One region of the Microbacterium schleiferi genome, then DNA from elsewhere that is predicted to be linked to it. Evidence: predicted binding sites of a transcription regulator. Region 1 holds the regulator's gene; the other holds the start of a gene.

What was found. Region 1 encodes HspR, which represses chaperone genes until heat shock. Its sites were predicted from a motif close to AAGTTGAGTCNNNNNGACTCAACTT; they were not measured.
Region 2: the regulator HspR is predicted to act here: its motif matches at 5,723-5,747, upstream of IT882_RS13900 (Hsp20/alpha crystallin family protein).

Annotation. Positions count from the first base shown of each region.
Region 1 covers NZ_CP064760.1:3,105,565-3,115,568, forward strand. Annotated here, with positions in the region: gene IT882_RS15060 (SulP family inorganic anion transporter) at 1-653, shown strand, start outside; gene IT882_RS15065 (ion channel protein) at 664-1,947, shown strand; gene IT882_RS15070 (DUF998 domain-containing protein) at 1,934-3,010, opposite strand; gene IT882_RS15075 (heat shock protein transcriptional repressor HspR) at 3,042-3,506, opposite strand; partial or broken gene IT882_RS15080 (DnaJ C-terminal domain-containing protein) at 3,527-4,518, opposite strand; gene IT882_RS15085 (nucleotide exchange factor GrpE) at 4,534-5,169, opposite strand; gene dnaK (molecular chaperone DnaK) at 5,181-7,049, opposite strand; gene IT882_RS15095 (GNAT family N-acetyltransferase) at 7,226-7,792, shown strand; gene IT882_RS15100 (hypothetical protein) at 7,884-8,501, opposite strand; gene IT882_RS15105 (cation:proton antiporter) at 8,517-9,725, opposite strand; gene IT882_RS15110 (cation:proton antiporter regulatory subunit) at 9,729-10,004, opposite strand, start outside.
Region 2 covers NZ_CP064760.1:2,847,167-2,857,170, forward strand. Annotated here, with positions in the region: gene IT882_RS13870 (MFS transporter) at 1-269, opposite strand, end outside; gene IT882_RS13875 (organic hydroperoxide resistance protein) at 441-863, opposite strand; gene IT882_RS16735 (MarR family transcriptional regulator) at 926-1,384, opposite strand; gene IT882_RS17180 (hypothetical protein) at 1,443-2,006, opposite strand; gene IT882_RS17185 (DUF2207 domain-containing protein) at 2,003-3,280, opposite strand; gene IT882_RS13890 (MarR family winged helix-turn-helix transcriptional regulator) at 3,324-3,767, shown strand; gene IT882_RS13895 (DUF2804 domain-containing protein) at 3,923-4,948, opposite strand; gene IT882_RS13900 (Hsp20/alpha crystallin family protein) at 5,211-5,672, opposite strand; gene IT882_RS13905 (acyl-CoA dehydrogenase family protein) at 5,840-7,015, opposite strand; gene IT882_RS13910 (CaiB/BaiF CoA transferase family protein) at 7,002-8,180, opposite strand; partial or broken gene IT882_RS13915 (formylglycine-generating enzyme family protein) at 8,475-9,286, shown strand; gene IT882_RS13920 (siderophore-interacting protein) at 9,436-10,004, shown strand, end outside.

The DNA of each region.
Region 1 (10,004 bases):
TCGCCGTCGCCATCCTGCCGCTGCTGGGGATTCGTGAGCTGACCAGGCTCTGGCGCGTCGAGCGCGGCGAGTTCGTCGTCGCCGCCGTCTGCTTCGCCGTCACGCTCCTGGTCGGCACGATCGCCGGGATCGCCGTGGCGTTCGTGCTTGCCCTCATCACTGTGACGCGGCGCGCAGCCGCGGCCCCGGTGGACGTCCTCGCCGCGGGTGAGGACGGCGGGGCGATCCTGGAGACTGCCGGGCCGGGCACACTGACAGCTCCCGGCGTGCTGATCCTTCGGCTCTCGGCGCCGCTGTTCTTCGCGAACGCGGCAAGCTTCGTCGGCGCGGTCAAGGCAAGCGTCGAGGCCGCCGATGCTCCCGTGCACCACGTGGTGATCGACCTCGAGTCGGTCACGGATGCCGATGTGACGGCTGCCGAGGCGCTGACGGGTCTACGGGGCTGGTTGACCGAGCGCGGCATCCGCCTCGCCTTCAGCCGACCGAGAGAGCACCTCCTGCCGCGTCTGGGCCGGCTCGGGATCATCGCGGGTGAGCTCGTGTTCGCGACCAATCGCGAGGCCGCTGACTCCCTCTCGGCCGCGGGCCCGTCGGAGGGGCCGAGCGCGACCACCCCGGACGCGTCGTCGCCCGCGGGCGAGACCTCCCCCTAGGGTGAGCGTCATGGATTCCCCTCCGAACCCGTGGGCCTTCGCGAGCAGTTCTCGCACGCTCATTGCACTGTCGATTCCCGCCGCTCTCATCGGCATCCTGTCAGGTGTCATGCTGTGGGCGCTCGACGAGGTCGCGCACGTGGGCGCGTACTGGGTGTGGGATGCGCTGCCGGCGTCGGTCGGCGCGAGCGGCGATTCACCGTGGTGGATCTTCGGCGTCCTCGCGCTCACCGGTTTCCTGGTCGGCGTGGTCGTGTGGAAGATGCCCGGTCACGGCGGGCAGGACTCTGCGACAGTCGAGCTCATCGCACCGCCGCAGCCGGCGCGCGTCGTCCCGAGCATCGTGGTCGCCGTCCTCCTGACCCTCATCGGTGGCGTGAGCCTCGGACCCGAGAGCCCGATCATTGCGATCAACACGGCCCTGGCGGTGTGGATCGTCACCCGCCTGTGGCCCGCGATTCCGGTGCAACTCGTCGTCATCCTCACCGCCGCCGGCACGATCGGCGCCCTGTTCGGCACGCCCGTCGCTGCGGCGCTCGTGTTCACCGGCGCCCTCGCCTCTGGCGGCGGTGCGCTGTGGGACAAGCTGTTCCTACCCCTCGTCTCCGCTGCCACTGGAACGGTCACGGCACTCGTTCTGGGCGGCGGACTGGGCGCGATCGGCAGCATCGCTCCCTACACCGACCCCCGGGCGATCGATCTTGTCTCGGCCTCCGTGATCGCCGCTGTCGGCGCCGCTGTCGCCCTGGTCGGGATCATCGCGTTCAAGGCCCTGCATCCGTTCCTGCGTCGGCGGATGCCGAATCCGCTCCTCCTGAGCCTCGCTGGTGGTCTGATTCTCGGTGGCCTCGGGGCGCTCGGGGGTCCGCTCACGCTCTTCAAGGGGCTTGAGCAAAGCGCTCAACTGGTCGCCCTCAACGGCTCGATCGGGTGGGCGACCCTCCTGGCCATCGTCGGAATCAAACTTGCGGCGCTCGTCGTTGCGGCATCCTTCGGCTTCCGCGGCGGCCGGGTCTTTCCCGCCATCTTCCTCGGCGTCGCCTTCGGGATGGTCGCACACGCCCTCGTCCCCTCGATCCCCTTCGGACTGGCGCTGGCCGGCGGCGTCCTCGGCTTCACCCTCGCGATCGCGCGCGATGGCTGGATCGCGCTGTTCGTCGCCGTCGCGATGGTCGGCGATATCGGCATCCTCCCGATCATGTGCGTCGCGATCTTGCCGACCTGGCTCGTGGTCGCGCGGGCACCGGAGATGATCATTGAGGATCACCAGCCGGCTGCGGTCACGACGTCCTGACGTCGGTCTCCAGCGCGGCCGCGTTGCGGATGAACAGGATGATCCACGAGAAGACCAGGATGCCTGCCACGAGTTCGACGGCAGTGAGGGTGTAGTACTGGACCGCGAAGAACACCGCGAGTACGACGATGACCGCGATGAACAGCCAGCCAAGCGCGACGAAGGGCCGCGCGATCCCGGGGATCCAGGCAGGCAACCGGATGACGAGAACCCCGAACACGACAGCCATCCCGGAGGCGAAGCCGGTGTGCACCCAGAAGAAGTCGTTGACGGGGAACAGCCCGACGCACGCGAGAAAGACGCCGACGAGGATGAGGCACAGGCGAACCCACCGGATGCCGTGGGCGTGTGAGGTGGGGATTCCTCGGGTGGTGTAGCGCGCGAGGGTCGTGACGATGAATCCCGCGACGATGAGGGTCAGGTTGAACGTCATCGCCGACACATCGTTCGTCATCCCGAGCGCGGACAGGTTGTCTTTCCACCAGTAGGGGTCGCTCGCGGTGAGCATCGCTGCCAGCACCCCCTCCGCGAGGAACACGGCCAGGACGACCGCGAGCAACGGCAGGTCCATGTGCGTCGCCGAGTAGAAGACGATGTAGGCGGTCATCGCCGCCGCTGTGCCCGAGAGCGCCAGCAACGGCAGGGCGAAGACTTCGGCACCGATGAAGGCGTCCTCGAGGATGACAGCGAGCAGGGTCCACGAAAGCAGCGCGATGATCCCGTGGGCAAAGGCGAGCGCGGCGACGTCGAGATAGTCCAGGACCCTCGGAGTCGGTCCTCCCTCACGGCGGTGCATGACGTAGCGCCCGACGGCGAAGGCGAGGATTCCGGCAACAGCAGAGGCAATGGCCGAGAACTCGCCAAGCGAGCCCGGGCCCGAGATCGGAGCGCCCTCGAAGCGGAAGACGGCGAGCGCAACGAGCACGATGACAACGAAGGCGACCGTCCCGACGCCCAGGCCCAGGGACTCGAGCGTTCGCTCCTCGGCGGGTCCCGAACTCTCGGCAGCGACGAGTCGGTGAGCGCGGCGGGTGTCGGCGGGAGCCGGTGTGGTCTCGGTCACGGCATGAGAGTAGCGCAGCGCCGTCAGCGGATCAGTCGTCGTCCTCGGTGGTGTCGGATGCCGGTGGCAGGGCATGACGGGGGCGCCACAGCACGATCTCCGTAGCGCGGCGGACCCGGCGTCCGTGCCGAAGGGTGATGACCGACCCGCCCGGTCCCGCCGCGAAAACGCGCGCTCCGGGTCGGTTCGCCAGCTCGGCTTCGACCCGCGCTTCGAGGTCGCGAACCCGTGTGTGCAGCTCGCGAACGCGGTTCTCGAGCTCCAGGATGCGGGCGATGCCAGGAAGGCTCATTCCCTCCCCAGACAGCCGCGCGATCTCGCGAAGCTGGTCGACGTGGCGCAACGAGTACCGGCGCGACCCGCCCTGTGTGCGCGCCGGCACGACCAGGCCCAGCCGGTCGTATTGGCGCAGGGTCTGCGGATGCATGCCGGCGAGCTCGGCGGCTGCCGCGATCGCCAGGATCGGGGCCTCGTCGTCGATCTCGTGTTCAGGCATCCGGGTGTCCTTGATCCGGGTCAGGTGGCCGCGCGGGCGAGCAGTTCGGCGCGCGGGTTCTCTTTCGGTTCAACCTCGCGGTACTTCTCGAGCGCCTCACGGGCTGCACCATCGACATGGGTGGGGACGGCGATCTGCACTTCGGCGAGGAGATCACCCGTTCCCTTCTGCGTCTGCACACCGCGGCCCTTGACGCGCAGGACCCGTCCCGAGGGGTGCCGGGGGCGACCCGCAGCTTGACCGGGTCGCCCCCGAGGGTGGGAACCTCGATCGTCGCGCCGAACACCGCTTCGGTGTAGGTCACGGGGACGACGACGCGCAGATTCAGGCCGTCGCGCGTGAACACCGGGTGCGGACGCACGGAGACCTGGACGACGATATCGCCGTTCTCACCACCGTCCGGGGAGGGACGGCCGCGACCACGCAGCCGGATCTTCTGGCCGTCGGCGACACCCGCGGGGATCTTCACCTTGAACGGGTGGCCATCCTCGGATTGCAGCGTGATCGTCTCGCCCTTGGTGGCGGTGACGAAATCGATCGTCGTGCGGGCGGTCACGTCGGCCCCACGCGTCGGTCCTCCGTAGCCGCGGAAACCTCCGGAGGGCTGCCCGAACCTGCCCGAGCCGAACGAGGTTCCGCCCCCTTGACCGAACATCGAGAAGATGTCGTCGAAGTCGGCGCTCTCGTAGCTGTATCCGCCCCGGCTCTGTCCGAACCTGCTGAAGACGTCCTCGAACCCGCCCGCGCCCTGGCCGCCCGCTGTGAAGCGGGCGCCGGAACCCATAGCGCGGATCTGGTCGTACTCCTCGCGCTGCTCAGGATCCGAGAGCACCGCATACGCCTCGCTGATCTCCTTGAACCGGGCTTCGGCCGAGGCGTCGCCGGCGTTGGAGTCGGGGTGATACTGGCGGGCGAGTTTGCGGTATGTCTTCTTCAGGTCCGCTGCGGAGACATCCTTCGAGACCCCGAGGACCGTGTAGAAGTCCTTGTCGAACCAGTCTTGACTGGCCATCGATTGTCCTCCGTGCTACTCAGCCGGCACGGCGACGACGACCTTCGCGGGGCGAAGCTCAATCGTCCCGAGACGATAGCCGACCTCCACGACCTCGAGGATCGTGGTTTCGGTAGCCCCGGGGGTGGGCTGCTGGAAGATCGCCTCGTGCTGCTGCGGGTCGAACACCTCGCCGGCTTCGCCGTAGGAGGTGACACCGAGCCGCTCGGCGACGGTACGGATCTTGTCCGCGATCGCCGAGAAGGGCGTGCCCTCCTCGAGATCCCCGTGCTTGTCGGCGCGGTCGAGGTCATCGAGCACAGGGATAAGCCCCTTCGCGACCGCGCCCTGGGCGCGCTCGATCTCGATCTCCCGCTGTTCCTCCGTGCGGCGGCGATAGTTCGCGTACTCGGCCTGCAACCGCTTGAGGTCTGTCAGCAGCGCCGACTCCAGGTCAGCGAGTACGACATCCTCCGCGGCTGCGGCATCCGCCGACTGCGCGGCGCCGAGGATGTCGTCGACCGTGAGGTCGTCCTGCTCAGCGCCGGCGCCGCCGGGACCGGCGGAGGTGTCCTCCGGTCCCGGCGTTGCCGCATCGTCAGCAGCGCCATCAGGTCCGACTCCGGAGTCCTTCTCCGAAGGGGTGGGCTCTTCGTCGTCCTTGCGTGCCATGATTTCTTCGCTTACTTCTTGTCGTCTTCGTCCTCGACGACCTCGGCGTCGATGACATCCTCGTCGGGGTTGGGCACGTCGCCCGAGCCCGGCTCGCTGGCGGCCGGGTCGGGGTTCTCGCCCGCGGCTTGCCCTGCCTGGTAGATGGCTTCACCCAGCTGCGACTGGCTCTGGTTCAGCTTGTCGAACGCGGTCTTCACCGCGTCGTCATCGTCGCCGGCCAGCGCCGTCTTGAGCGCATCGACATCGGCCTGCACCGAGGTCTTGACGTCGTCGGGCAGCTTGTCCTCGTTGTCCTTGATGAGCTTCTCGATCGAGTACGAGAGGGTCTCTGCCTGGTTGCGGGTCTCGGCGGACTCACGACGCTTCTTGTCTTCCGCGGCGTGCTCCTCGGCCTCGCGAACCATGCGCTCGATGTCGTCCTTCGGCAGCGACGAGCCACCGGTGATCGTCATCGACTGCTCCTTGCCCGTGCCCTTGTCCTTGGCGGACACGTGCACGATGCCGTTCGCGTCGATGTCGAAGGTCACCTCGACCTGCGGGATGCCGCGCGGCGCCGGAGCGATACCGGTGAGCTCGAACGTGCCCAGCGGCTTGTTGTCGCGCGTGAACTCGCGCTCGCCCTGGAAGACCTGGATCGCGACCGACGGCTGGTTGTCGTCGGCGGTCGTGAAGGTCTCGCTGCGCTTGGTCGGGATCGCCGTGTTGCGCTCGATGAGCTTGGTCATGATGCCGCCCTTGGTCTCGATACCGAGGCTCAGCGGGGTGACATCGATCAGCAGCACATCCTTGCGCTCGCCCTTGAGGACGCCGGCCTGCAGGGCGGCGCCGACGGCGACGACCTCATCCGGGTTGACGCCCTTGTTGGGCTCCTTGCCGCCGGTCTCCTTCTTGACCAGGTCGCCCACGGCGGGCATACGGGTCGATCCGCCGACGAGCACGACATGGTCGATGTCGTCAACCTTGATGCCGGCTTCGCGGATGACGTCCTCGAACGGCTTCTTGGTGCGGTCGAGCAGGTCCTTGGTGAGGTCCTCGAACTTCGCGCGGGTGATCGTCTCGGACAGCGACACCGGGCCGTTCTCGGTCAGCGACAGGTAGGGCAGGTTCACGCTCGTCGATGCCGAGCTCGACAGCTCCTTCTTGGCCTGTTCCGCAGCCTCCTTGAGACGCTGCAGGGCGATCTTGTCGCCCGAGACATCCACACCTGTCGTGTCCTTGAACTGCTTGATCAGGTAGTCGACGACGCGCTGGTCCCAGTCGTCGCCACCGAGGCGGTTGTCACCGGCGGTCGAGCGCACCTGGATCGTCGAGAAGTCATCGTCCTTGCCCACCTCGAGCAGGGAGACATCGAAGGTTCCACCACCGAGGTCGAAGACGAGGATGAGCTCATCCTCCTTGCCGCGGTCGAGGCCATAGGCCAGCGCGGCAGCGGTCGGCTCATTGATGATGCGCAGGACGTTGAGGCCTGCGATCTCGCCGGCTTCCTTCGTGGCCTGACGCTCGGCGTCGTTGAAGTACGCGGGAACGGTGATGACGGCATCCGTCACCGAGTCGCCGAGGTACTGCTCGGCGTCGTGCTTGAGCTTGGCGAGGATACGGGCCGAGATCTCCTGCGGCGTGTACTTCTTGCCGTCGACATCGAAGGTCCAGTCGGTGCCCATGTGGCGCTTGACCGACGAGACGGTGCGGTCGACGTTGGTGACGGCCTGGCGCTTCGCGGTCTCGCCGACGAGCACCTCGCCATCCTTCGTGAAGGCAACCACCGAGGGGGTGGTACGGAAGCCCTCGGCGTTGGCGATGACCTTGGGCTCGCCGCCCTCGAGGACGCTGACGACGGAGTTGGTGGTTCCGAGGTCGATTCCCACTGCACGTGGCATCTGATTCTCCTTGTTTTGCGTGGAAGCGATGTTCCGGTTGAAAAGTCGACTCGCGGCTTCCCGAGCGGCTACGCACGAGGTTGAGTCGCGATGGCTCAAGCGTAGCGATCCCCTCAACGCCTGTCAACTGAACCTGAGTCGAGTCATATCAAGTTTGCAGGAACGATAATGATCGCGTGAACCTTCCCTGGCGCTTCGCCCCGCTGCTCGGCGAACGCGTGACCCTGGATCTGCTGCGCGCCGATGACCTCGATGCGCTGAGCACCATCCAGGGAGACGCGTCGATCGTGCGCTACATGATGTACGAGGCTCGGTCGCGGGAGCAGGTCGCGGACGCCATCGCTCGCGACGGCGCCCGCGACAGCCTCGAGAAGGCCGGCGATTACGTACAGCCGGCCATCCGCGATGCCGATGGTCGGCTTGTCGGGACGCTCTACTTCCGCCTGGCCAGCACCGACGACCGCACTGCCGAGATCGGGTGGCTGCTGTCGGCATCCGAGCGGGGCAAGGGGTACGCGACCGAAGCCGCTGCGATGTTCCTCCGCCTCGCGTTCGACGACCTCGGCATGCATCGCGTGACCGCGGAGCTCGATCCGCGCAATGACGCCTCTGCGGCCGTGTGCCAGCGGCTCGGCATGCGTCAGGAGGCCCACTTACGCGAGAACCTCTGGCTCAAGGGCGAGTGGGTCGACACCGCCATCTTCGCGATCCTCGAGCAGGACTATCGACGGGCACGCGCGTAAGCTGCGCGCTCCAACTCCTGCAAATTGCAGCGACGCGGGCTACGCGCCGTGACTGCCCTCCCTTTTGCAGGAGTTGGAGCGCGAAGGCAGCTCACACGAGCTTGGCGAGGGTCTGCAGCGCGATCACGAGAAACCCGAGTCCGATCAGGATGCCGAGAGCGACTGCCCGCTCCCACCACCGTGCGTGCGAGCGACGCACGGCGAGCCAGCCGATCAGGCCGAGGGTGGCGATGTAGACGATCGCGGCGGCGCTTATCGCCGTGGACAGGTCGATGATCTCGAGCCAGCCGAGCAGCATCAGACCGCCCGGCACGACAACCGTCGATAGGCCGCCGCCCGCGACACGTATGAGCACGACCCAGTCTGCGCCGTGGGGAAACTCACCTTCCACCGCGAGGTGCGAGACCATGTCTGACACCAGCCCCGCGATCGTGATACCGAGCACGCCGAACAACAGCGCGAGCAGTGCGTGGTCGGCGTCCTCATGATCGGAACCGGCAACCACGAGCACGATCGCCAAGCCCGTGAAGGTGGCGTAGATCCGCTCTCGAAGATAGGCGCCGACCGCACGGTGCCCACCGGTGTTGAAGAGCCGGTCATACCGCCGCTGCATCGACGAACCACCCTCGGGGGCGGCCTCGAGGCCATCGTGCGCGCTCCCCGATCGGCCATCATCGCGGGGCTCGTCGGCTGACGCTGGCGTCATCATGTGCACACCGTACCGTCAGGCCTCGGCCGCCGCCGCTCGCTGCCGCATCCGTCGCGCCTTCTGCCTGCCCTTGGCCCAGCGATCGAAGCGCTCGGTGTCGGGAAGACGAGCCAGGAGCGGACCGATGACGATGGTGATGAGCACGTATGCCGTGGCGAGCGCGGCCAGCGATCGGTCAGCGCCGGCTGACACGGCGAGCCCCGCGATGACGATCGAGAACTCTCCGCGTGGCGTGAGGGCGAATCCAGCGCGCCAGCGACCGGGTTCGGCGATGCCGGCTTTGCGTGCCGCGAGGTACCCGGTGAGCACCTTCGTGGCCATCGTGACGATCGCGAGGATGAGCGCGGGGACGAGAACCGGCGGAAGGTCGGCGGGGTTGGTCGACAGTCCGAAGAACAAGAAGAACACCGCCGCGAACAGGTCACGAAGCGGGGTGAGGACCTGCGTCGCGTGTTCCGCGGCGGGACCCGAGATCGCGATCCCGACCAGGAACGCCCCGACCGCGGCCGACACGTTGGCCTCGGCGGCAAGTCCGGCGACGATCAGCGTGAGCCCCAGCACCGACAGCAGCAGCACATCCGCGCGCTTGGACCAGACGAGCTTGGAGACGAGCGGTCCGTGCCGGAGCGCGACCCAGAGGATGAGCAGCACTGCCGCGAGGGCGATCGTCACGCTGATCGCGCCGGCGGCAAGATCCATGCCGATGAGGACGGCGGTCAGGACGGGCAGGTAGAACGCCATGGCCAGGTCTTCGATCACGAGGATCGAGAGGATCGTCGGCGTCTCCCGGTTGGGGAGGCGCCCGAGGTCTTGCAGGAGCTTCGCGACGACGCCGGATGAGGAGATCCACGTGATCCCGGCCAGCACGAGGGCGCCCACCGGTCCCCACCCGAGGACGAAACCGGCGATGGCGCCGGGAATCGCGTTCAGGGCCATGTCGAATCCGCCGGCCACCCGCGAACGATTGAGGCTGCCCATCAGCTCTTTGGCGTTGTACTCGAGACCGAGCATCACCAGCAGCAGGATGACGCCGATCTCGGCGCCGACCTCGATGAACTCCTCGCCCTGCGAGATCGGCAGAATGCCGCCCTCGCCGAAGGCGAGCCCGCCCAGCAGGATCAGGGGAATCGGTGAGATCCCGATGCGCCCCGCGAGGCGACCCAGCAGCGCAATGCCAAACAGCAGCGCGCCGATCTCAAGAAAGAGCAGCGCGCCATCATGCATCGATCAGGCGCCGTTCAGGATCCGGACCAGGTGCTCAAGGCCCTCACGGGTACCGACGACGACGAGGGTGTCCCCGGCGCGCAACGCGTCGGAGGGCTCGGGCGCCGGGATGACACCCGACTCCCGCACGATAGCCACGATCGAGCAGCGCGTGAGAGTGCGCGCTTTCGTGTCCCCGAGGGGGCGCCCGACGTACGGGGAATCTGCCCGCACGGGAATCTTCTCCATCTGCAGGCCGGCGAACGCCTCCTGCAGTCCCGCCAGTTGCGTCAGGATCAC
Region 2 (10,004 bases), 260 kb from region 1:
ATCATGAGCACGCGGCGCTGACCCCATCGATCAGAGAGCGCACCGCCGACGGGCGCCCCGATCGCCTCGCCGAGCGCCGTCGCGGCGGCCGCGATTCCGCCGACGGCGATGGAGCCCGTGGCCGAGGTAGCGAGGGTCAGGATGGCGAGCGGCACCATCGAGACCGGGAGGCGCCCCAACGATGTCGCAATGAGGTAACCCCAGCCCGCGAGAGAGGGCAGAGCACGGTAGGCGGCGAGGGCGGAACGCCCCGACGACGGATCAGTCACTGACGGAGTCACTTTCCGACGCATCCCCCGACCCGGATGGCGTCGCCCGCCCGCTGATGAACTGTTGTGGCACGGACTCTATCAGCGGGCGATGACGCTCAGTGAGCCGCACCAACGGTGACGGGCCGGTCGGAAGCCTCTCCGACCGGCCCGTCTGGTGTTCCGAGAAATTCAGTCCTCGACGACGCGCACCGTGACCTCGATGTTGCCTCGGGTGGCGTTCGAATACGGGCACACCTGGTGGGCGGCGTCTGCGAGCGCCTGCGCCTGCTCGGCCGGCACATCGGGGATGACGACCTCGAGCTCGACAGCAAGGCCGAATCCGCCCTGCCCGTTTGAGCCGATACCGACCCGCGCACCCACACTCGTGTCGTGCAGCTGGACCTTTTCGCGGCGCGCGACGCTCAGCAGGGCGCTGTGGAAGCAGGCCGCGTAGCCGGCAGCGAACAACAGCTCCGGGTTCAGTGCGTCCCCAGATCCGCCCATCTCTTTCGGCACCCGCACGTCAGCATCCAGCAGGCCGTCGATCGTCGCGACATGACCGTTGCGACCGTCTCCGGTTGCGAGGGCCTCGGCGGTGTAGACGATATCCATGAGGGGTCTCCTTCTGTTGGGGTCTGTTGCGGGTGATCGGCGCGCACGGGCCGCGCGACGCGTCAGTCGTGTGCCGGGGTGCTGGCCTGAAGGCCTGCGGTGTAGTCGCGAAGCTCAGCGATCAGCGCCGCAGCTCCGGCAGGCGGGATCGCCATGCATCGCGCGATCTCACCCGGAATGTGGGCGAGCTCGGCCTGGAGATCGCGGCCGCTGTCGGTGAGGTGGATCGTCACGACACGGGCATCCGCCACCGACCGGGAGCGAGAAAGGTAGCCGAGGGACTCGAGGCGTCCGAGCAGCGGTGACAGGGTGCCCGAGTCGAGCATGAGGTCGTCGCCGAGTTCACTGACGGTCCGCGGCTGGCTCTCCCACAGCTCGATCAGCACCAGGTACTGCGGGTAGGTCAGCCCCCACGGCTTGAGAACACGTCGATAGGCCTGCGTCGTCGCCCGGCTCGCTGCGTAGAGCGAGAAGCACAGCATCCTGTCGAGCGCGCGTTCTGAGCTCTTCTCGCCGGTCATCACTTCAGAAGCATTGCACACAATTAAATTGTGCACAACCGAATACGGATGCGGCGGGTTAGACCCCGCCACCGCCTCCTCCGCCGCCGCCACCGCCGGCGCTGCCGCCCCCGCTGGAACCACCCGACGTGGACGCGGTCGTGGTCGTTGAGAGCGTGGAGATCCCCGAGGAGAACGCGGCTGCGTTGAACCCCGCCGTCCCGACGTACCACCCGGGGACGCCGGTCTGGTCGTAGAGCACGGCGAGGTGTTCAGCCCATTCCTCCTCCTGGCCGAAGACAACGGCGTACGGCAGCAGCGTCTCGTAGATGCGCAGCATCTGGCGCGGGTTGGCAGGATCCACGCGTGTGCCGCTGTCGTCCACAGCGATCCGCTCGGCGCCCTGCGGTGACTGCAGCATCCGGATCCGGTCGGCCTCGGCCCACTCGATGAACTCCTGCAGGCCCTTGAGGTGATCGCGGGTCTCCGCACCCGCTGCGGTCAGCGGCTTGCGAGAAACCAGACCCGCGACCACGAAGATCATGACGAACGCAGGGATCATCAGGAGGACCGCAATGGCCGCGTCGACGAACGCGACCAGCGCCAGGACCCCGAACGCGATCGTCAGGATGCCGAAGATCATCGACGCGAACGTTGGCCAGAACCGCGCGCCGCCGGGGACCGCGCGCCGAAGTCCTCGGCTGTCAAGTTCCCGCTCAGCTGCCTTGATGATGCGGCGGGCAGCTGTCGACAGCCGCGTATCGTTCGACCCGAACTCGTATTCCTCCCGCGCGCCATCTGCGGGAACAGGCCCTGCAGCAGCAACAGGCCGTCCCCGTCCGCGCGCGAAGGATCAAGAAGCACAGCCTTGAGCTTCAGGCCACCGAAGAGCTTGCGGCCGGCTTCCTCGATCCGGATGCTGCCGACGACGGCCTGCTCGAGCACCTCGGCCGGGATCGCCTTGGTCGTCTTCCCCAGCAGCACGGCGCTCTCGAGCGCGTCGATGTGCGGCGGCGGGGTGTATTCGGCGATGATCGTGGGCCGGCCCGGCTCGTCGCGCAGCATCCTGACCCGGAAGACGATCGCCCAGACGAGGGAACCGATCACACCGAGAAACGCGAGCAGCTGGAGCCAGCCGAAGGGGGAGGCAAAGTACGAGCTGTCGAAGGTCGTGAAGGTGCCGGCGCGGAACGCGACGGCAATCGTGACCGTTTCATACGGCTGCAGATCGGTGGCAGATGCCCGCACCGTCACACCACCGTCGGCATCCGTCGTCGAGGCGATCGGGCACTGGTCGGCGGCGCCGCCCTCGCCGACGTAGCAGGCCTCCGCCCCCGTGAGCGCGGGGGCGAGCTCTGCCGGCACGTGCAGGGTCACCGAGACCGATCCGAAGGGTTGGGTCCAGTCGACGCCGTTGACGTCCCAGTACAGTTCGTCCACCCCGGTGTCGTCGAAGAAGCGCGTGACGTTCTCGAGGGTGTAGGTGAAGACGTACGTCTGTGCGCCGTGGACGTAATCGTCCGCGCGTGAGGTCATGGCGTAGACGCCGTCCTCGCTCTCGACCTCCGCGGGCCGCGGGTTTCCGGCCGCGTCGGTGATCGACACGAGCTGCGGATGCAGCGGTGCGCCCAGGTACGTGTCGGGCAGGATGCGTCGCATCCCCCGGTTCTGGTCGTACTCCGGGAAGACCGCGACGAATGTCTCGACGACGGTCATCGTGCTGGTTCCGTCATCTGCGCGGCCGAGCGTGTAGTCGGCATCCATGCTCTCGAAGACGAAGTCGTTGACGTCGGTCGATACCGCGGCCGCCGTGTCGCCGAACGAGAAGCTCACCGAGCAGGCGGCGAGCGCGAGAAGGGCTACAGTGACGGCCGCGACAGTGCCCACGGTCCGCCGCACCAGAATCCGGGCTGCCATGAGATCAGCCTAGGGGCGCCGGTGTGGTCGTACTCTGGTGTGCATGACGGACCGGCGACTGGCGATCGATGCCTGGGAGAGCCTGTTCCGCGCGCAGCACGAGGTCCTCAACGAGATCAGCGGCGACTTCGTCGTCGGCGAGCTCACGCAAGCCGAGTACGACGTTCTACTCACCGTCACCCGCGCGCCGGGAATGTCTGCTCGCCTGCGCGATGTCACCGCCAACATGCTGATCAGCCAGCCGAGCGTTTCTCGCCTCGTCGATCGCATGGTCGCCTCGGGACTGTTGACGAAGTGCTCAGACCCCGACGACGGTCGGGGCGCGATCGTTTCCGCGACGGACCAGGGCGCGAGCCTCTTCCGCAAGGTCGCGGCAACCCACGGCCGCTCGATCGCGGAGCGGATGTCGACGCTCAGCGACAGCGAGCTCGAACAGCTTCGCACCCTCACCGCGAAGCTTCGCGGGCCACGCGCGTCAGACTGCTGACGCGCGCATCCGGACTGCGCCGCAATCCGATTCCGTTTCGTCTGCCGGGCTAGACGTGCCGATCGCAGGATGAATCCGGGCTTGTCGGCTCTCTCGTGGGTCCCGGGGCTACCTCATCCTGCAATCGGCCCGGGCAGTCGCATTCTGGGAGCGTTCTACCAACGGTTGTGGACGTGTTCAGCCCACCCTTCGATGCCCTCGAACGCAATCCGCTCGTCTGTCAAGGTCACGAAAGTACCCCACCAGACGCCGAAGCACTGGTCTGTGTGCGCCGAGATGACCCCGAGGTCCGTGCGGGACACGCGATCGTAGAAGGGCGCAAACTGCGCCTCCAGGCCGCCGCCGTGCACTGACCAGGGGAGCAGGAAGTTCGACTGGTCGTACTCCCAGACCAGATCGTCATGGATCTTGTGCATCCGTCCATCGACGAAGAAGGCGTTCTCGGTCGCTCCGGTTCCGTCGGTCCAGCGGCCGCCGACCTGGATGCCGATCACCGCGCCGCCACTCGTTCCGGACCCCGCGCCCCAGTTCCACGTGATGTCGTAGGGCCACCTGCCGCGGCCGTGGTCGAGAACAGCCCATGACGCACCGTCGGGAAGCTCATACGCTTCGCCGTCGACGACGATCGTGCCCCGAGCGGGTCGCGCGACATCCTTGACCGTGTATTGAAAGCGTCGCTCGCTCCAGGGCACCACGACGGCCAACCGTTCATGGCGAGCGGGCATGTCTGCGACGACGTCGATCGTGACGCGCGGGATCGTCACGCGCATCCGTTCACCGTCGCCCTCGTCGACGATGTCGATCTCGAGGTTCTTGGCGCGCGCTGACACCGGACCGCCGCCGAGCGAGGGCGGGAGGACAACACCCCGGGCGGGCAGGAGCGTCACTGATTCGTGAACGGGTTCCTCGGTGCGGCGGTCGAACACCCAGACCTCGTGCACGGCTGCATAGTCCAACGACGACACCGTGATGCCCACGATGTAGCGAGGGGTCATCACGTTCCAGTATTCCCAGCGCTTGTTGCGCCCCCACGACCCGCGACCTCCGATGCCTGCCGTATCCACGAGCGGCTGGCGCGCCCATCCGATCGCGGCGGGATTGAGCCGGCCGCCCGGGAGCGTCAAGGACACGGGAGCGGTGAGCTCGTCACCGTCGCCTTGTTGGGGGAATCTGGTCTGCATCGACACGGCACCTCGGCGTGATGGGGAGCACTGCGAGCCGGCAGCCGCCGGCACAGCACCCTCAGCCTAGATCCAGGACGCGCCCGCGCATGCCGTACCGATTGCAGGCTGAACCAGCCCGGGACGCAGCTGCCGGGGCCCAGAGTGGCGTTGATCCTGCGATCGGCCCAGCAGCGGGGCGGTGACGGGTGCGGGAGCCGGTCGGTGGCGAACAGAACGGCCCCCGACTCGGAAAGAGTCGGGGCCGTTGCACGAAGGAAGGTCAGGCGCTGGCGCCGGCCTCCTGGACCTCGGTGGATGCCTCGTCGACGCGGATCGTCGAGGCTGAGTCGGTCGCGATCTCGATCTTGCGGGGCTGAGCCTTTGGGCTCACCGGAATCGTCACCGTCAGCACGCCGTTCGCGTAGCTCGCAGCAATGCCGTCGGTGTCGATGCCCTGTCCGAGGCTCAACTGGCGCAGGAAGCTGCCGGCCTCGCGCTCACGGGTGATCCACTTGACGCCGTCCTGCGACCGCAGGGTGCGCTCGGCGCGGATGGTCAGCAACTGGCCGTCGACATCCACGTCGACCGAGCCCGGGTCGATGCCAGGCAGGTCAGCGGAGACCACGTAGTGGTTGCCGTCCCGGTAGAGGTCCATCGGCATCTGGCGCGGTCCACGCCGGTTGCCGTCGAAGAGTGCGTTCGCGAATCGCTCCATGTCGCGGAGCGGGTCATAGGTTGCCATCTCGTCTCCTTTGCGAGCGGGGTCGGATGCCGCATCCGACCGAGTTCTGAAAGTTGAGTCACTCTGACTCAACTAGGTTCAGATTAGCACTCTCCCCCATCGAGTGCCAGCTCAGTGGGCGCGCGAAAGCCTCGCTGTCAGCGAACAGCGATCGAGTTCCGGTGCCCTCAGCGGAACGCCGAGATTCCGGTCAGAGCCTGCCCGAGGACGAGCGTGTGCATCTCGACGGTTCCCTCGTAGGTGAGCACCGACTCCAGGTTCGCGGCGTGCCGGATGACGGGGTACTCCAGCGAGATGCCGTTGGCGCCGAGCACGGTGCGCGCGGTGCGGCAGATCTCCAGAGCCTCGCGCACGTTGTTGAGCTTTCCGAGGCTCACCTGATCGGGCGTGAGGATGCCGGCATCCTTCCGTCGCCCCAGGTGCACCGCGAGCAGAAGTCCCTTTTCATACTCCAGCATGCTGTCGACGAGCTTCTGCTGCGTGAGCTGGAAGCCGCCGATCGGACGCCCGAACTGTGTGCGCTCGCGGGCGTAGGCAAGCGCCGCCGTCAGCGCCGACCGCGCCGCGCCGAGCGCTCCCCACACGATCCCGTAGCGCGCCTCGTTCAGGCAGCTGAGCGGACCCTTGAGACCGACGACCTCGGGGAGGACAGCGTCCGCCGGTAGGCGCACACCATCGAGGACGAGCTCAGAGGTGACGGACGCGCGCAGGGACAGCTTGTGATGGATCTGTGGCGCCGAGAATCCGGGGGTATCCGTCGGTACGACGAAGCCTCGGATGCCGTCATCAGTCTGGGCCCACACGATCGCCACGTCCGCGACCGATCCGTTCGTGATCCACATCTTGCGACCCTCGAGGATCCAGTCGGTGCCGTCGCGGCGCGCGCGGGTGCGCATGCTCGCGGGGTCTGATCCGGCATCCGGTTCGGTCAGCCCGAAGCATCCGATGAGCTCTCCCGCCGCCATCCCCGGGAGCCAGCGAGTCTTCTGCTCCTCGCTCCCCCACCGCCAGATCGCGAACATCGCCAGCGACCCCTGCACCGAGACGAGCGAGCGGATGCCGGAGTCGGCGGCTTCGAGTTCGAGACACGCGAGACCGTACTCGGTCGCCGACATGCCGGCACACCCGTATCCCTCCAGGTGCATACCCAACACGCCGAGCTGTCCGAGATCCTTCGCGAGGCCGCGGAGATCATCGATCTCACCGCGCTCGAACCAGTCGGCGACGTAGGGCGTCACCCGCCGTTCCACGAGGTCGCGCACGGCGTCGCGGGTCGCGCGCTCGTCATCGGTCAGCAGCGCATCGACATCGGCGATATCAATGAGGGCGTCAAGGGATGCCATGGGTCTCTCCTTCAGGGTCGCCGGCGGCGATGTCGGCGTCGAGCCAGCGGCGGATCTCCTCGCCGTGCTCATCGAGGTGTGGTGGACGCCGGTACTCGGTGATCGGGGTCCGCGACAACCGCAGAGGCGATCTCGTCTGCGCCGTGCCACCGTCGACCTCCACCACCGGCGAAAGCCCGAGACGCTCGGCGAGCGCAAAGCCGTCAGCCACGGTGCCGATCGTCCCGGCCGGCACTCCGGCATCCATGAGGCGATCGGCCCACGCGGATGCAGAGTCCGCCTGAAGACGCCGCTCCAGCTCGTCGATGAGCGCATCGCGGTGCGCGACCCGCTGTCCGTTCGTTGCGAACCGGGGATCCGCACTGAGCCCTGGCGCCCCGAGCACCGCGCACAGCCGCGCGAACTGCGCGTCGTTTCCCACGGCGAGCGCGAGCGCACCCTCCCCGGTCTTCACCGTCTCGTACGGCGCGATCGACGGATGCCGATTGCCCAGCGACCGCGGAGTACTGCCGGTCGCGTGCAGAGCAGACGCCTGATTGACCAGTGCCGCCTGCAGGCTCGTGAGAAGCGCGATCTCGACCCGCTGACCCCTGCCACTGCGGCCGCGCTCGTAGAGAGCGGCGAGCACGGCGGTTGCGAGGTCTTTGGCGGCGAGGACATCGACGATCGCGACGCCGACCTTGGCGGGCTCACCCACCGGACCAGTGATGTCCATGAGGCCGCCTTGAGCCTGGATGAGAAAGTCGTAGCCCGGCAGGCGCGCTCCTGGGCCCCCGCCGAAGCCGGTGACGGAGGCGTAGATCAGCCCGGGGTTCGCGGGCTGCAGACTCTCATAGTCCAGCCCGAAGCGGGTGAGGGTGCCGGGGAGGAAGTTCTCGATCAGGACGTCCGCGCGCGCCGCGAGCTGTTGCGCCCGACGAAGGTCGGCAGGGTCGTCGAGATCGAAAGCGACCGATCGCTTCCCGCGATTGGCCGACTCGAAATACGAGGTCGAGTTCTCGGTCCAGGGCGGTCCCCACCGGCGAGTGTCGTCGCCCAAACCCGCTCGCTCGACCTTGATGACATCGGCGCCGAGATCGGCAAGTGTCGACGCCGCCAGGGGGCCGGCGAGCACACGACTGAAGTCGGCGACGATCACGCCGTCCAGAGGCATCGGGTCATGCATCCGGCTCTCGCTCTCCGCACTGAGGATGCCTCAACCCTAGCGAGCGGGACGCAGGCTCTGAGGTACCGGATTGCACCGGGGATCTGGCGAGGCCGGCAGTAGCCTGGACCCGTGGATGACACGCAGGCAGCGTCTGAACCTTCGGCGGGATGCGGCTCGCACTGCACCTGCGGAGCACCCGGGAGGTCACAGTTTCTCTCGCTGGGCCAGACGCAGCTGCCTACGCCGCACGCCGCCCCTGCTGCGGGCCGTCACCGGATCGCCCAGGCGGCCATTCCCGCCGGCACCTTCACGATGGGCGACTCGTCGAGCGACGCCAATCGGGGCGACGGCGAGACCCCGCAACACGAGGTGTCGATCAGCGCGTTCGAGATCGATACGACGAGCGTCACCAACGATGACTTCGCCCGCTTCGTCGACGAGACCGGCTACCTCACCGAAGCCGAGACCTTCGGATTCTCGGCTGTCTTCCATCTGGCGCTCGAGGCGCCCGAAAGCGACATCATGGGACAGCCCGACGCAACACCGTGGTGGTTCGGGGTCCGCGGCGCCGACTGGCGGCATCCGGGAGGCAGGAACTCGACGATCGACGCGCTGGGTGATCACCCCGTGGTCCACGTCTCCTGGAACGACGCGATGGCCTACTGCGCGTGGGCGGGGCGGCGACTGCCGACCGAGGCCGAGTGGGAGTACGCGGCCCGCGGCGGACTCGACAGCAAGAAATATCCGTGGGGAGACGACGAACCGGATGCCGACGGCGCCTGGCGCATCAACATCTGGCAGGGCGAGTTTCCAGGCATCAACACCCTCGAGGACGGCTTTCTCACCACCGCACCCGTGCGCACCTTCGAACCGAACGGCTACGGGCTCTGGCAGCCCGTCGGCAACGTGTGGGAGTGGTGCGCGGACTGGTTCGATCCCGGGTACTACGCCCGCTCGACGGATGCCGACCCTCAGGGCCCCGATCGCGGTAGCTCCCGCATCCTGCGCGGGGGAGCTACCTCTGCCATATCTCGTACTGCAATCGCTACCGCAACGCGGCGCGGTCGCAGAACACTCCGGACTCCTCAATGGGCAATGCGGGCTTCCGTACCGTCGGACTCTGACCGGGCGTCGAGGGAAGCCGTCCCTCTCCTCCGCATGTGACTTAGGTTATCCTTGCCTTACCAAGCCGATCGGGCGTGCCGAGCGGACGCTCGCGACAGCCAAGGAGGATGCCGATGGCCAGTGACGCCACTCCGACGGAGGCCGACCTGTGAGCGAGGTGTCGACCTCGAACCGCGAGCGCCGCAAGCCACCATCCCGTCGGGCTCCGAGGCACAGGCAGCTGATCGCCGCGGAGGTCCGTCGTGTCACGCGCATCAGCCCGACGATGATCGGCGTCACGATCGGCAGTCCGGACTTCGAGGCCTACGACTACATCGGCTGGGACCAGATGTTCCGGTTCTTCTTCCGTCGGCCCGGTCAGGACTCGCTGCGCCTCCCGACCTGGTCGAATGACGGCTGGATGGCTCAGTGGTTCATGATGTCCGCTCAGACCAGACCCCATGTGCGCCTCTACACCGCCCGCGCCTTCCGTCCCGACCTGCACGAACTCGACATCGAATTCGTCGCGCACGGGGACTCCTCCCCCGCATCCGGGTGGGCATCCCGTGTGAAACCGGGTGAACCGGTCGGCATCCTCGACGAAGGGATCACCTACCAGCCGCCGTCCTCGGAGGGGTGGCAGCTACTCGTCGGCGATGAGAGCGCGCTGCCCGCTATTCTCGCCATCATCGATCGGGCCCCGGCTGATCTGCGCGCGCGGGTGTTCCTCGAGGTGCC